DNA from 2 places in the Nitrosomonas ureae genome. Region 1 is predicted to be linked to the other one. Evidence: riboswitches for the same ligand, from Rfam matches in the RefSeq annotation. Region 1 holds a riboswitch; the other holds the start of a gene.
The links. A riboswitch is a leader RNA that binds a small molecule or an ion and turns the genes downstream of it on or off. The one in region 1 is predicted to bind cyclic di-GMP.
Positions count from the first base shown of each region.

Region 2: linked by a shared signal. The riboswitch ahead of ATY38_RS10240 (PEP-CTERM sorting domain-containing protein) and the one ahead of ATY38_RS07200 (hypothetical protein) in region 1 are both predicted to bind cyclic di-GMP.

Region 1 covers NZ_CP013341.1:1,569,040-1,577,234, forward strand. Annotated here, with positions in the region: gene ATY38_RS07195 (hypothetical protein) at 94-1,254, shown strand; cyclic di-GMP riboswitch class I at 1,474-1,560, shown strand; cyclic di-GMP riboswitch class I at 1,715-1,801, shown strand; gene ATY38_RS07200 (hypothetical protein) at 1,909-3,075, shown strand; gene ATY38_RS07205 (Lon protease family protein) at 3,293-5,734, opposite strand; gene ATY38_RS07210 (CRTAC1 family protein) at 6,122-8,077, opposite strand; gene ATY38_RS07215 (oxidative damage protection protein) at 8,180-8,195, opposite strand, start outside.
Region 2 covers NZ_CP013341.1:2,237,644-2,245,838, forward strand. Annotated here, with positions in the region: gene ATY38_RS10225 (pirin family protein) at 1-867, opposite strand, end outside; gene ATY38_RS10230 (winged helix-turn-helix transcriptional regulator) at 975-1,295, shown strand; gene ATY38_RS10235 (cytochrome-c peroxidase) at 1,520-3,721, opposite strand; gene ATY38_RS10240 (PEP-CTERM sorting domain-containing protein) at 3,868-4,692, opposite strand; cyclic di-GMP riboswitch class I at 4,854-4,933, opposite strand; gene ATY38_RS10245 (DesA family fatty acid desaturase) at 5,367-6,545, shown strand; gene ATY38_RS10250 (Crp/Fnr family transcriptional regulator) at 6,638-7,345, opposite strand; gene ATY38_RS15515 (entericidin A/B family lipoprotein) at 7,504-7,611, opposite strand; gene ATY38_RS15520 (DUF1328 domain-containing protein) at 7,905-8,072, opposite strand.

The DNA.
Region 1 (8,195 bases):
TCACTCACGTACTTACTAGATAGGTCACGGGTAATAAAACTTCAGAGCGTATCCATGCAGTTCCTTTCTTGAAACTCTAAGGAGGAATTACTTATGAAAACCAATAATCAATTACTGATTATTAATTCGAAAACACTAACTATCGGCACGAGCATTAGGCCAGCACATATTTTAGTAGCCGCACTATTATTTATTGTCAGTATGATTTTAGTACCCTTGAACGTAGTAGCGGCAACAGCGGATCCTACGGCCGTTAAATGGCATCCGGGGCACTATTACATAATAAAGGGTTCCAGCAAAAATAATGCAACCTACTTGTCACAAGTATATAGCGAGCTTGATGCAACACCGGCATTGAATGGAATGATGATTCGTTATTTCTGGAATGATCTGGAAAAAGCAAAAGGTGTGTATGATTTTTCATCCATCGATAAACGTCTCGCTGAATTATCCACCAGAGGAAAGCGTCTTGTTATTCAGGTGCAAACAAAATCATTCAATAAAAGACAAGTTGTGCCAACTTATATGAAGACAGCTGAATATGAAGGTGGGGAATTTTACACTACGGATTATGGCAGTACAGAAATAAGAGGGCGTAATATCAAATTGTGGAATCTCAAAGTGCGGACTCGCTTGGTTGCTTTATTCAAGGCAATGGGAGAGCGTTACAACTCACATCCTAATTTTGAGGGTATCAGCATGATAGAAACTGCTTTTGGACAGCCTATCGAACCGCTCACAAATGCTCAGATTGCTGGATTTTATAATAATAAGATCATTGTGCAGCAGAAAATGCGTCAATTTTTTCCCAATACGATGACGATTCAGGAAGTTAATTATCCACGCCCAATTCTCGCGTCATTCGTGGGTAGCCTCAAAGATATCGGAACTGCATTGAGTAGTCCGGATCTTTTTATCGAAGAAAAAGGCTTGAATTTTGAAGGAACAAAATATGATCCACATAAGGGAGTTTACAATTACTATGAGGATTTCTCCGGCTTGATACCTATGGTTCCTACGGTTATGCCAAAGAATTATAAAAATACGAAGGGTGATGGAAGCGGTTATGTGCCAACTGTTTCTCAGATTCTGGCTTTTGCGCGCGATAAATTGAATGCTAACTATATCTTTTGGACACGGGAAGCACATTACCTTCAGGTACTGGAGGTATTAAATCAAAGTGCGCAAAAGACGACTGATGCAGGTGGATTGAATCCTGTTTGCCCTGCTTCTTATTCATCTTGTGTGAAATAGCGATGATATTCCCGATAAACTGACGGGATGAAGTCTTGTGTTTTTAATGTGCTAGAGCGTTACAGCGTAGATAGGAAGTATTAGCTGAAATTACTAAATTTCTTATATATGAATAATGTATTTTGTGTTTTAAACAAGTGTTTCTCAAATATGGAGACCTATCTACAGCTGCAGCAATAGCAATAGCAATAGCAATAGCAATAGCAATTGAGAATTGAAAGATGAAAAAGGCAAACCCTGCGAAAGCAGGGGACGCAAAGTCACTGATCTAAAGGGTAAACACCCCATGATGGCAGGACCGCCAGATACCGCAGCTCGTTTTAATCACGCATGTGAATAAAACGAATCGAGCCATACCACTTCGATGCGTATCCACGCAGTTCCTGCCTTTTAACTAAACTAAAAGGAGGAATCAAATGAACATAATCCTACGGTAGCGATAACCGCACCCAAAGTCGCAATATGAAAAAGGCAAACTCTGCGAAAGCGGGGGACGCAAAGTCACTGATCTAAAGGGCAAATGCCCCAGGATGGCAGGACTGCCAGGTAACGCCACTCGTTTTACTCATGTATGAGGACGGACGAGTCTCGAGTAATAAGACTTCAGAGCGTATCCATGCAGTTCCTACCTTAAACTTTAAGGAGGAATTACTTATGAAAACCAATGATCAATTATTGGTTATCAATTCGATAACACCAAACACCAGTATAAGAGTTAAACCGGCACGTATTCTAGTCGCTTCATTACTGCTTATTATCAGTATGGTTTTAGCTCCATTGAATGTATCAGCTGCAACAACAGACCCTGCTGCGGTCAAATGGCATCCGGGTCATTATTATACAATCATGAGTTGGGGCAATAACAATTCTGCATATCTATCTCAGGTATATAGTGAAATCAAAGCAACCCCAGCATTACGTGGAATACAAATGCGTTATCTATGGGCAGAGCTTGAGAAATCAAAAGGTGTATATGATTTCTCATCTATTGATAAGCGCCTCGCTGAACTGACTGCCAGGGATAAACGTCTGGTCATTCAGGTACAAACGAAATCATTTGATCCGAATTGGAAACTCGTGCCTGACTATGTGAAAGGTGTTGCATACGAGGGTGGGCAATTTCCTTTTTCGGATTATGGCTCAACCACTATTAGGGGGTATAACATTAAGCTGTGGAATCCTCAAGTGCGTGATCGTTTGATTGCCTTATTTAAGGCATTGGGAGAGCGCTATAATTCGCATCCTTACTTTGAAGGTATTGGTATGATAGAAAGTGCTATGGGTCAGCCCCTTGAGCCCATATTAAGCGTCCAAGCCGATGAATTTTATGTGAATATGATTCAAGTGAATCAGAAAATGCGCTTGTTCTTTCCCAATACAATGACGATTCAGGAAGTCAATTATCCACGCCCAATTCTTAATTCACTAGTAACCCAACTCAGGGATATGGGAGCAACGCTAAGTGGTCCGGATACTTTCCAGGATGAAAATGGATTGAGTTTTAAAGCTACACAATACGATCCCAACCAAGGAGTTTATAATTATTATTCGGATTTTTCTGGCATGATGGCTATGGCCCCAACGGTTATGCGGAAAAATTATGAGAATACGAGAAATGATGGAACAGGTTATGTGCCTACTGTTTCCGAAATTCTTGTTTTTGCCCGCGATACCTTGCATGCAAACTACATTTTTTGGTCACGGGTTCCGGAATATAAAGATCAGGTGTTGGAGGTATTAAATTGGAGTGAGCAAAGAAACGATCCTGTTGGAGGACTAAACTCTACTTGCCCCACAGTTTATTCATCGTGCGCTGATTAATAGTTTTTCTGATAAGTTCACGAGTTCGCCTATACTATAAAAGCATAGGCGAACTTTCTTCCAGTACTTCCACGCTTTTCCTGAAGATTTATCAGTTTGAACCAAACTAGGTGTGCAATTCTCTTTTTGTAGTGTCGTATATCATTACCTATACTTGGTTAATTTTAAGATTGATGAGATAAAGATATATTGAATAGAAGAATTGGATTGCTTACTATCATTTACCCGATCGTGTCGGTAATCGTCGATGTTCGTTTCTAGGATGTTGTAACAATTGACAAGCACGACGGAAGGTAAGCAGTGTTTTTTGTGCGTAACCTAAAACTGTATCGGAAGAATAATCATTTGGTGGACTATCTGTGCTAATCCCTGTGGGAAGTCCGGTTAACAACGCCAATCCCTCGATAACATGCTGCATCGTATAAATTGCAAATAAACCCTGCCTGACGGCTTCAATAACTGAGTGATTCAACATTAAATGCGACCGGTTCTGATAAGGAATCAATACGCCTTGCTCACCGGTTAAACCTACTTTCTCGCACAGTCTGAAATAACCCTCAATCTTGTCATTAATGCCTCCTACCGGCAAGATTTCACCGTATTGATTCAAAGCACCTGTTACCGCAATACTTTGTTTTAACGGCACCCCTGATAACGACGACAACAGTGCGTAGAATTCCGCGCAAGACGCAGAGTCTCCTTCGATGTTGGTATATTCCTGCTCAAATACAATCGATGCGCTTAGTGCGAGTGGCGCAATATGGGCAAACAATCCGGTCAGATAGTTTTGCAGTATCAACATGCCTTTATCATGAATTGGACCAGACATATCTACTTCCCGGGCAATATTGACCACCCCATCCTCTCCCGCGAATGCGCGCGCGGTAATACGCACAGGGGTGCCAAAACTGTGATCGCCCAAATCAATCTGCGTCAGTGCATTAAGTTGACCTACTTCTATTCCATGCACTGCTATAGCGATTTCACCCTCAAGAATAGTTTCTTGCAGACGCAAGTCAGGATAATTATGGCGTATTAAACGTGCCTGCAACGCTGCTGAAATGTCTGCCACTTCCACCCTGTGACCGTTACGTGAATTGCAAAATGCGGCACTTTCCAGCAACAGCATTTCGGTGTTGGCGAAGATAGCGCTCTGCCGTTTTTGATCCTCCACCTCCCGATGCGATTCTTCCAGCAAGCGCGCAACCGCAGTCGCTGTGAAATGCGGCAGTTGTGCCGCAGCGCAGGCATTTGCCACAAGTACCGCTGATGCTTGATAAGTTTTCGTGCTGGCGATAAAGCTTGCAGCGAAATCAACTTTAATCCGGAAATGCCGCATGAATTCTGGATCGATTTCCTGCAAATCATAATATGCGCTTTGCGATCCGATCAAAATAATTTTGACGTTTACTTCGACCGCTTCGGGTTCCAGAGACATAGGTGCACTGGAAGTCAATAATGAACCGGGCTCTTCGATTTGCAACCGCTTGCTGCGCAAAAATCGCCGCAGTTTTATCCATAAAGAATCATCGGTTAATAAATCATCCAGGTGCAGCATAAGAAACCCACCATGCGCTTTTAGCAAGCTACCGGCGCGAATGCGCAGGAAATCGGTCTTCAGCTTGCTATTTTCGAATTGATAATCGATGCTACCGAACAATGAAGATATGGAAGGATTATCCTCGATAAAAACCGGTGCGCCTTGTACATCCGCGTTGTCCACCACCAGATTGATCTGATAACGGGAGAAAATTCGATTTAATTCCGTCTGCTGCTTTTCTTCCTCGAGATTATTTGTCTGAAACGCTATCAAATTATCGAGAATATCCAGTTCTATCTGCGAAAAAAAAGTCTTCAACTGGTCATTGTGCTTTAATTCTTGCTGCAATCCTTTCCAGATGTTCTCCAATGCAAGATTCAGCATAGGTTGAACAAGACGCCTTTGCAGTAAAGTCAATGCATGGTCCCTTTCTTTCTCTATGCGTTTGAATTCGCCAAAATACTGTTCGATCGCTTCACGCAATGCCTGCTCGGCTTGCTCTATTTCAACCTTGCGTATCTTGGGCAACTTCAATAAATTTTCTGCCGTAAGAATTTCATTTTTTTCATTCAACAAGGTAAAAACAATCTGCTCGTTTTCCCGATGTATAGTGAAATGCAGAGATTCGGCAAACTTATCCAGTTCGATGTAAGCCTGATCAGCTGCGATTTTAAAGTTTTTTTCAATGTGATTACTGTTAAGCTTGAAATCTTGCCCATTTAAACATTGGTTTATTTCAGTCGGTAGCGATTTCGCAAATTGTAACAGTGACTGACGCAACATTCGTCCTTGCCCGGCTGGTAAGTACAAGGCCAAAGGCTTCTCTGGGGAAATGAAATCGTACAAATAGCACAAATCCGGTGACGGAGGCCTCGCGGCTGCTGTATTAGTCATAGCTTGATGCAGTAGGGTAGTGCGTCCTGATCCCGCTTCTCCTAGGACAAACAAATGATAATCCGGCTGCATCATACCTAAACCAAAGCGTGCAGCTACTTCCGCCCTTTCCTGGCCAATCCAGGATAACGGGCGCTGCAATAATTCCGATGTATCGGAAAATCCCAGTGAATCCGGATTGATAGTAATACGTAATTGAGATGAATCTAGAACGTTAGTCGACATGTTTGGATAATGATTGTAAGGCGAGAATATTTCGCGAATTACCCGTATTGTATCTATTTAATAGATTCTGAAAAATGTTTGTCAATTGCTATCGAGGCAGTCGCTACAAAAGGTGGAGTTAATACAGATAAGTTACGGCGATTAAATTTCAATATATTATTTGATTCCCGGTTTTTGGGACGAAGATGGGGTGAGAATTGGTGGATTGAAGCGTGTTTATAGTTTTCCCATCACTTACTACAGGATACTCTATTCATCATTTCGGCTGGGAGACACACGGATATTGCGGCATTCCTGGCGGAAATGATGATAGTAAAATGATTTATAGATGAACTTACCTGTGTGCAGCTAGGAATGACTCCCTGTACACGGTATGTAATCGTTATATTACAAACGTGCACATCCTGGGTCTTCCCGAATTAAGTGAATCTTGTCAGCAGCGAGATCTGTAAGGCTTGTATGAACCCCGGAAGGCCATTCGACAGTCACCGCTTCGGCAATTAAATTATTTGCCAGGCCAAAATGAAGTCGGCGATCGTCTTGAACGCCATTGCGTATTCCTCCCGCATGCAGACGAGCTTGTTGTTTGCCGCCAGCCGTGACTACAACTCGTGCACCGATACCATCGCGATTGGATTGGCAGCCAATAAGATCAATCTTCAACCAATGGTTGCTTCCGCCCTTGTTGCGCAAGAGAAATTGGCGTCCGTAATTAAATGGATATTCAAGTTCCCCTCCGTCGGTAACTAGCAGGTCGAGATAGCCATCATTGTCATAATCGGCCACGCTGACCTTTCCACCCTTGCCAATATTTCTGGTGCTTGCTCCGCCTGCATCGGGCACAAGCACAAATGTTCCGTCAATATTCTCGAGTAAGACATTGTGTCGATTGCGCAGACCATTAGCGCATGTAAGGTAAACATCGAGATCCATGTCATTGTCGAAATCCCCAACAGCCACCGAGCGACACGAATCTGTCAGTTCATAGCCAAAATTTTCATCAACAATAAATTCACCTTCGTGCCGGGATAGCATTACCAGCTTGCTGCTAAGATCTTTAGTCCAAAATTCACGCCCATCTGAAACTACTTTCTCAAATTCAGCATCGATTGCTCCAAATTTTGCTCGAAAAGCATCCGCCCCGCGAATCTCAACCCGCCATTGTCCGATATGCGGCACCCAACCGACATAAATGCCGGGGAGCGTTTGCAGCCCCAAGTTTACGATACCGCTCATCTCAGGGTTGGTGGCATCCAACTTTAATTTGATGAAATACCGAAGCTGACCCCGGACAACCTCGGAAACAAGCTCCGCTAAGTTACTGCCGGACTCACCGACGTGTATCATGCTCGGAGTCCAAGGATCAAACGCGCCATAAACTCGGATAGCCAATCTGGTTGGTCCTTGCAGCCAGAAATTCAGACTTCCTTTTTCTATTGACGATATTCCATGTGCATCGACAGTAACCTGCCGGCGGGTTTTGGGGTCCAGTATCCATGAGCTTACCGTTGGAGTATGCAAAACCAACAGATTATCTTCCAGGTTTCCATCAAAGTCTGCAACCGCAGTATCCTGTAAGTATTTGAATTTATAGCGAGGTTCCTCGAGTATAGGTAAAGGTGTGGTGTCACCTAGCCGGTATAGGTCCTGGGGATAAAATACCCAACCGGATGTCAGCAGGTGTACGGCAGAATCGAAGTAAGCCAATTGAGCGAATTCTCCGATAGTTTGTTTCGTCATTTCAGGCGCGGCATTAAAAGTCCCGTCTTTTTCCTGCAACATTAATCGGCTGGGTCCGAGGTCGTCAAGCGGGCGTTTTTTATTGACCATATAGAGATCCAGCAGACCATCATTATTCCAATCCAGCCACAGTGGTGTCCTGCCACGTCCAAAACTATCATTTAATCCACGCACTATGGCTTCATCGATTAGCTTGTTCGTATGGTTAACATAAAATGCCTTATCGTCGGCGGCTTTGCCTCCCCGGTTTCCGTACAGTTCAATCAAATCCTGATCACCATCATTGTCAAAATCAGCCCAGGCACCGCCATGAGCATCGCGGAAAGAATCTCCTTCCCAAAACTCACTCAGCCTCTCGATGAAAGTACCATTGCCGTTATTTATATACAATTGAGGTCGATTTGTATGGTTGCCAACCCAGATATCAAGCCAACCGTCTCCATTGAAATCGCCCCACGCTGAACCGTAACCGGCTCGAAGCGTAGTTGTGAGACCAGCCGATTTAGTTTGATCTTCAAATGCGATCTCGGCGTTTAATGTTTGAATGCTTCCGAAGGAAAATACAGTGCAAAAATAAGTTATTATTTTTATTAACTTAATCATTTATTGGTTTTTTGGATTATGGCTGTATTTATGATTGTAATATGAATAACTGAAATTTGAATGCTTCGTCAGAATTCATGAATGCTCCGTCAGAATTCATGATTAATTTTTTGAAGGA
Region 2 (8,195 bases), 670 kb from region 1:
GCCACTCTGGTAATCTGTCATGGCCTGGCGTATTTCTTCCGCTGTATTCATGACAAACGGGCCACTGCCTACGATGGGCTCATCGATTGGTTCACCGCACAGCAACAGCGCTATTGTATCGGGCGCGCTGTCGATAGAGATATAATCGCCCGGCCGCTCAAACAGGCCCACTTCCGCTGTATCAATGATTTCAGATCCATTGACGCGTACTGAGCCTTTGAGTACTGCCAGCAATGTGTTGTAGCCGTCAGGCACGGCAAGTTCGATCGGCTGATTGCCGGTTAAGCGCAAATCCCAGACGTTGATCGGTGTAAAGGTGTGCGCGGGTCCTGCAATGCCGTCGAATTCACCGGCAATGACGCGCAATTTCCCTTGATGATTGGGGAGATCGATGGCGGGAATCTGGCAATTCAGAATACTTTGATAACGGGGAGGCGACATCTTATCCCTGGCGGGTAAGTTTACCCACAGTTGCACCATTTCAAGGATGCCGCCGTGCCGCGCGAAATCGCGCCCGTGGAATTCTTCATGAACCAGACCGGAAGCCGCTGTCATCCATTGCACATCACCCGGACCGATCTTACCGCCAGCACCGGAACTGTCACGATGCTCCACCTCGCCACTATAAACAATAGTAACTGTCTCAAAACCGCGGTGCGGGTGTTCTCTAACACCATGACGCTGTTCAGTGGGTGAAAATTCCATTGGCCCTGCGTAATCAAACAATAAGAAAGGGCTGATCACGGATCCCAGCGCTGAGTAAGAAAACAACGTGCGCACCGGAAACCCATCACCGACCCAGTGTTGATTTGCATTTTTCTGAATAGACAACAGTTTTTTGATGGATACTCCAGGTTCTGTTGGCATAATTGTTATCCTAAAAAGTTTTTTATATGTGCAATAGAATAATACCCTCGGATTAAATTACAAGTACGCACAAAAAGGATACTGTCAGAAAACAGGGAGATTCAAAAATGCCAACTAAAGAAGTGTGTTGCCCCGTTGAGGTTACGTTAAAAATAATTGGGGGACGCTGGAAGGTTTTGATTATTCACCACCTGTTAAACGGTACGATGCGATTTAACGAGCTGCAAAGGAGCTTAACAGGAATTACCCACCGCACTTTAAGCCGACAACTACGCGAAATGGAGATACATCAACTCATTGTCAGAAATAATTTCAATGAAATTCCTCCACGCGTTGAATATTCGTTATCGCCGCTGGGGCATTCCCTTAAAACCATCCTGCTGTCGATGGATGAATGGGGAAGGAAATATAGTGCTGTAGCCAAATAAAAGAAACCGATGTTTTATTCCGGAGTCTGTTATGGGTTGGGATTTGTATAGATCGGCATTGGGTAGAAAATGCTTTTGCGCGGCTAAAGCATGAGCAAACAAGGGTAAACACGATACGCCAAACTGAAGAGAAATTACGAAAGCATGATAACCTTTATATGCGAGATCTGTGGTTATCGATGTGAAATCTTTACAGACCCCAGCATAATCCGCTTTTTATGGTGTTATTGTAAGAAGCGATCAAAAGATTGCAATGGTTGTATTCTTCCAGCAGCTCCGACAGCGGGAATAACCAGAAACTGATCAGCTGCAAGGCTCGCATTCATGGGGTTTTGCTTGGTGATTGATGAGTTGTCTCCAATATGACCGTGCGGCACTCGTATTTCCGGGTGGTCAAATGGTGCTTTTTCATAGCGCACCCGGTCATCGGTTAAGCTTTTTAGAAAATTGAGTAAGTCGGTACGTTTCTGTGGCGCGAGGCGCAAGTCAACCAGCGCAAAAATCTTGGCAAATTCTTTCGGAGGCGTTGCAAAGTTACCGCCTCGCGTATAAAACGCCAATACTTCATCCAATGTTGCCATGCCGCCGTTATGCATGTAGGGCCCGGTTAATTCGATATTTCTTAAAGTAGGAATTTTGAACGAGCCATTCGCGGCGCTTAAGAATCTTTTTCGTTTGGGTTTGCTCAATTCTGTCAATGCGGCATTTATTGTTGGTATAAATATACCTGCCGGATTGAAACAATTGACAGTGTTTTGCTTTTGTCTTTGTATTCCATCCACACGTGTGAAAAATAAAGGATGGGGATTGTTACTCTCGATAGCAATCGACGTATCCAGATCACAAGGCCTTACATTTGCAACATAAGGATCTACAACCCCGGATACGTTGCCTCCCAGAAGCTGTAAATATTGATCAGAGAACGATAAAGGATTACCGAAAGGATCAGTGCCCCCCAAGCCAATATCATTTTCTACCGGAGTGACACCGGTGCCAGAGAAACCCGTATCTTGAAACATCATGCCGCCGGTCAACGATAGACTGGTTACCACAGTTGTAGTACTGACACGGAATGTGGAATTACCGAAAGCATGCGGATTTAATTTTTGCAAAATACCATTGGTTACCACAGCTGACGAAGTAAAGTTAGGGCCGATATGACAAAGTGCGCAGTGCGAATCACGGAAAATATCCATGCCACGTTGTGCTGATGCACTTAAATTTACGGGTATGCCATGCTCATCCACAGCGCTGCGATCAAAGGGTGAGTCATCGGATATCAAGGTTGATTGATATATTTGGAGCGCAAGCGCAAAGAACATGGCAAAGTTAGCCTCTACCTGACGATAGGGTGTGCTATGCGTTGCAGAGCTAAGCGGTGGCACGCCAAATGGGCCAGTGTGAATATAATCCCAATACTTGGGATTAAATGCTTCCATGATCAATTGATGGTAGCTCGTATTTAATCCTTTTTGTAAATTATTGGGTGTGCTGTGCGCCAATCCACCCAGTACGCTATCATTCCAGTGCACACGCTGATGCTCGAGTGGTTTGCGATTCAGTAACTTACGGCCAAGATCGGCAAAGGTCCGTCCGTGACAACTCATTTCGGAGTCATCCAATGGTGGAGAGATGGCCAGGGAGGCGAGTGAGGAATTGATGAGTCTCAAACGCTCTTTGGCAACCGTGCCATCGCCATTTCTAATCCAGACACCGGCATCAGGATCGCGATCTCCCCAAGGACTGCTACCGTTAAAAATATTATTGGCACGGCCATCCCAGAAGCTACGAAAATTGAAAACGGCATTAATGACAGTTGGTGTATTTCGCGGCTCAACTTTGCGCGTCCCTTTTGTACCTACATGGAAAACCGGATCAGAACTGCGATTACATTGATCATTTGTTGTCGCAATTGATTTGACATCTCGATAATCACCGCCAAAGGTTCCCGACGAAGATACTACATCATCGCTGTTAAAAATAACGGAGCCTGTGGGGCTGAGCGGATCATCGGTTTGATAAAAAGGAAAGTCATTTCTCTTCAGGATCGCATTAGGTCCACGTAGTGTGCCGTCGCGTGCAAGCTCAAATTCCTTTGGCAATTCACTATTTTTACCTGCCGGCGCAATTTGATTTTTAATGCGTCGATCCGCACCTGCATGAAAATGACAGGTAGCGCACGCGATCCCATCACTTCCGACATTAATATCCCAAAATAAGGCCTTCCCAAGTATTAGAGCTTTATTTTTATTGATAATAATGGGATCAGAGCCACCTACTAAGCCAGGTACATTGGGAACCGGTGCTCCTTTCAAGGACATGGGGATAGGACCAAAGCCATCCGCTAGCAGGAGTGACCCAGTAAAAAAAGTAAGGCAACCTATCTTGGTTAGTGCGCTTATAATTTTTTTTATAATGTTGGGCATATTCTTACTCCTAAGCATGCATTTCAAGGAATTTCAAGTTGCTTGCGTGTTTTGTTTTGAGTACGTGCGGAAGAATTTATTCTTCACGGTAAGAAACGGAGCGATTCTGGAAAATGCTCCGTTTCCGCTATTGTTTTATTACTATTTTAGGCTGCAACGTTATTCAAAGCTTTTCCGCGGTTTTTCAGGCGCCAAGCCACAAGACCCAGACCAACGAGCAACATCGCGTAAGTTTCAGGTTCCGGCACTGCACTGATATGCAGTTCAAAGGCTCCGCCTGCAGTGGCGTTGTTAGTACCTCCGATGTACATGGCATACCACCCTGGCGCTAAGTCATTGAACACAAGCGATGCGGAATTGGCTCCAGTGCTGCCACTAATGCCATTCTCGAAAGTGTTCGTTAAACTTATGTCATTTGCCCCTGTGTGAATGGTTTCGCCCCACCCGTTTCCAATGGTGTGCGAAGGGCCGGAAACTGCATAACCCAAAGTTTCGAGTACGTTGCCTCCATTACCGCTCGCCATCCATAATGTTCCCGCATCGCCCATCGCGCCAGTTGCATTAAAGGAATGTGGCGTGCCAAATCCTGCCGCACTGAGTTCGCCGCCAAAGCCGGTGGTTCCACCATCGAATTCGGTACCGCCAGTGGCCCAAACCGTAAACCCGGGAGCAAAACCGGAATCTCCGGAAACAGTTACGGCAACATCTGCGAGACTGTTATTCTTAAAGGTATACCAATCTCCAGTATGAGCCCAGGCAGAATTATTTAGAGCGGGATTGTCCGAGTATGCGCTTTGTAGACCGGTTTCCGTGGCAGAAATGCTGCTGCCCAAGTTAAGCTCATTATTATCACCAGTCCAAGGTTTAAATCCTACGGCATCAGCAGCATGCGCGCTTGCACTTAGCACGGTGATAGAAATGATAGCTGCTGAAATAAGCATACTTGTTATTCTTGCAAATTGTTTTTTCATTTGGAATCTCCAATAATAATTGAATACTTCTAAACCAATTACAGTGTGCCGTTGACTATATATTGAGTTAATAAACAGTAGCTTCCGGCTTTCATGGGTGAATGATGATCTGAAGTCGATAGATTTGATGCTTCTCGATTCAGTGACTCCCATCATTCAAGGGAGGCAACCCAGCGGTCTCAGTGATGGAGATCTGTAGGCTTTCCGAGCTTATCTTGCGACAAGGGTGGCTTTATCAATTTATGATTAATTTTATTGTATATTGACAAAATTACAATGTGGCAAATTGCCGCACCTTTTTAGAACAAACTGACGTGTAACTGGACAATTTGGTGGAAGTTACTTGTATATGGACCTTCTAATATTGCAAACATATAACTTTGATTTTAAAGCGCGTAAGATTCTCAATAAATATAAAAAAATCAATATGTTCGATAGCGCACAGAAATGATCCCGGATTGAGCATATTGTTTAATTTGTGCGAGGAAGTCGGTAGCGGCGGAACGCTGCTATGTTAGATTGAAACCCATCAGCGTTTTGCCTTCTCTTGATGAATAGATTTTTCATATTGCACTACTTCGCCATGGCTTCAAAATATGAAAACCACGCATAAAGAACAGCAGGGAAGTTTTATTTAATTTGAGTAAAGGATCTAATTTATTATGCAACAATTTATGCAGCTTGGCCTGATTGAGCTTCCGTGGTGGGGCTATGTGTTAGTTGCGCTAATCATGACCCACATGACCACTGTAGCTGTAACGATTTTTCTCCATCGCTATCAGTCACATCACGCGCTGAAGCTGCACTCCATGGTCAGCCACTGCTTCCGTTTTTGGCTATGGCTTACCACCGGAATGGTCACCAAAGAATGGGTGGCTATACACCGTAAACACCATGCCAAATGCGAATCTGACGAAGATCCACACAGCCCGCAGGTACATGGCCTCAACAAAGTGTTGTTTGATGGTACCAAGCTATATCGTATAGAAGCTAAGAATACCGCAACGCTTGTCAAATACGGTCATGGCACGCCCGATGACTGGATCGAACGTAATTTATATTCGCAGCATGTCGTGTTGGGTATCGGCATTATGCTGACACTTGATCTTGTTTTATTCGGTCCAATCGGATTCCTTGTATGGGGGATACAGATGTTGTGGATTCCGTTCTTCGCCGCCGGGGTCATTAACGGTGTTGGACACTATTATGGTTATCGCAATTTTTCGACGAACAACACTTCCACCAACATACTGCCATGGGGGGTTATCATCGGAGGAGAGGAGCTGCACAACAATCATCATGCCTATGTGACTTCCGCCAGGTTCTCCAACAAGTGGTGGGAATTCGACATTGGGTGGATGTACATTCGCGTTCTGGAGATGCTGGGTTTAGCAACCGTATGTAAAGTGACACCCGAGATTCGTTTTAAACTGACTAAATTTCCTTGTGATGTAGATACTTTGAAAGCCGTAATCGCCCACCGTTATGATGTGCTAGCGAGGTTCGCTAGCTACCTGAATCAACCTACAATCACTGAAATTCATAACTTAAGCACGCGAGCTATTCCAGGTTTGCAAGATGCCCGTGCGCTGGAAGCAGTTAGACATTGGTTGCAAACGGATGTCGGTCGGATGGCGGAGAAAGATCAGGTGGCGTTGGATCAGGCGCTTCATTCGAGTCAATTGTTGAGCACTATCTACTCAATGCGACAAAATCTTGTTGCCTTGTGGAGTAGTTCTACCACCTCCACGGAGCAACTGGTAAAGGATCTAGAAAACTGGTGTGTGCTGGCCGAGGAGAGTGGCATCGGCGCATTGCAGGAATTTTCCAGGAAATTACGTTGTTACAACTAGCTGGTATGATGAGAACGCATAAGTGTGTCCTCATTAATGCTTAGAATCAGCTTTATCTTAATCCATATTGGATTGATTCTAAGCTTTTTGTTTTAGCCTAAAATCTTTTCGTAAATTTCTTTCTCTATGCGATAGCATGCACATGAGGCCGCTTCGAGTCCAGCGCGATCGAGAATCTTGATATTTCCACGTTTGTAGATAATTAATTCGCTTTTTTGGAGAGAAATTGCTGCTTTGGTGATGCCAACACGCCTTACACCCAGCATATTAGCCAAGGATGCGTGTGTGGCATAAAAATGATCGGATTGTGCCCGGTCCTGGGTCATCAAAAGCCAGCGGGCAAGTCGAGCCTCAATAACATGGAAGAAATTACATCCTGCCGTTTGAGCAATTTGGCTCATCACCACAAAAAGATAGCGTTTTAATTTCTGATTAAATGCGGCGCTTTTCTGAAGTTGTAGCAAAAATATAGGTGTCGATATGCGTAATGCCTGACCTGCCCCTTGAACCACAGCGTTACATGAAGCAACATCAACTGCCAAGATGAGGGGAAGGCCAAACATACCTTCACGACCAACCAACCCTATTTCCAGATTGCGGTCATTATCAATTGGTGTGATTAAGGAAATAATGCTCGTGGTAGGAAAATAAACATGGGAAATCGGATTGCCAGCGTGATATAACACTTCTGCAAAGACCAGTTCGGTTTCTACACCACTTGCAAGTAATTTTTTGTAGTCATTACCAGGTAAAGCAGCTAACAAATGATTAGTTCTTATAATTACTTGAGCAGACGACATAAGAGTACTCTGTATGTAAAAAAATAATCAGTGAACTCTTGATATCCATATCACTGGGCGGCTGAGGTGGCGGTGCTCACTGTTAATACTGCAAAAATCTTTGCTATCTATGCGATAGGAAACGTGATTCATACAGGAAAAACTTCTGCAACTAAGTTTTAGTTTGCCGATTTTTCAATTGCCTGACCACCCTTCTTAACATCCTTTCCTATTCCACTCAGAGTATTACATGCAGACAATAAGGTAATAGTAATTAGTGTAATCATTAGAATTAATGCTTTCATAATAGGCTCTCTTTTTATTTAAATAAAAAATTAAATTTTCTTTGATATAGTGAACTACTTAGCAAGAATGCTTAGTAAAGTTTTGGCGTAATTTTCTGAGATTTCTGAGAAATGGAATGCGTTATACTGAAGATTACGCTTGTGTATAAAACCAGCTAGGCTCTTATAGACTGGGGATCAATGTTTAGCAGTTTCCAGAAGATCCATAATTAAACGTAGCAAAGACTCATGCGCTTAATTCATCAGTTTTTCAGAATGGCGCATAAATTTCTACTTCAAATGGCAGGAGGTCGTTTTCCAGTCAGAAAGAAGACGATAGCCATAATAATACCGACCACAAACGCAATCCATGCTATTTGAGTGGCCGTTCCCGCAATGCCGGAAAACCCGAGTAGGCCTGCGATAATAGCGATAATCAGAAATGTAACTGCCCAGCTAATCATGTGTTTTCTCCTTATTTCTAAATGATACATAGTTCAAACTTCATCGAATTGATAGCAACCCCTATACCTATAGTTGGCAACCCGTTACAAAAATTAGTTGCTGACAAATAATCATTTAGGAGT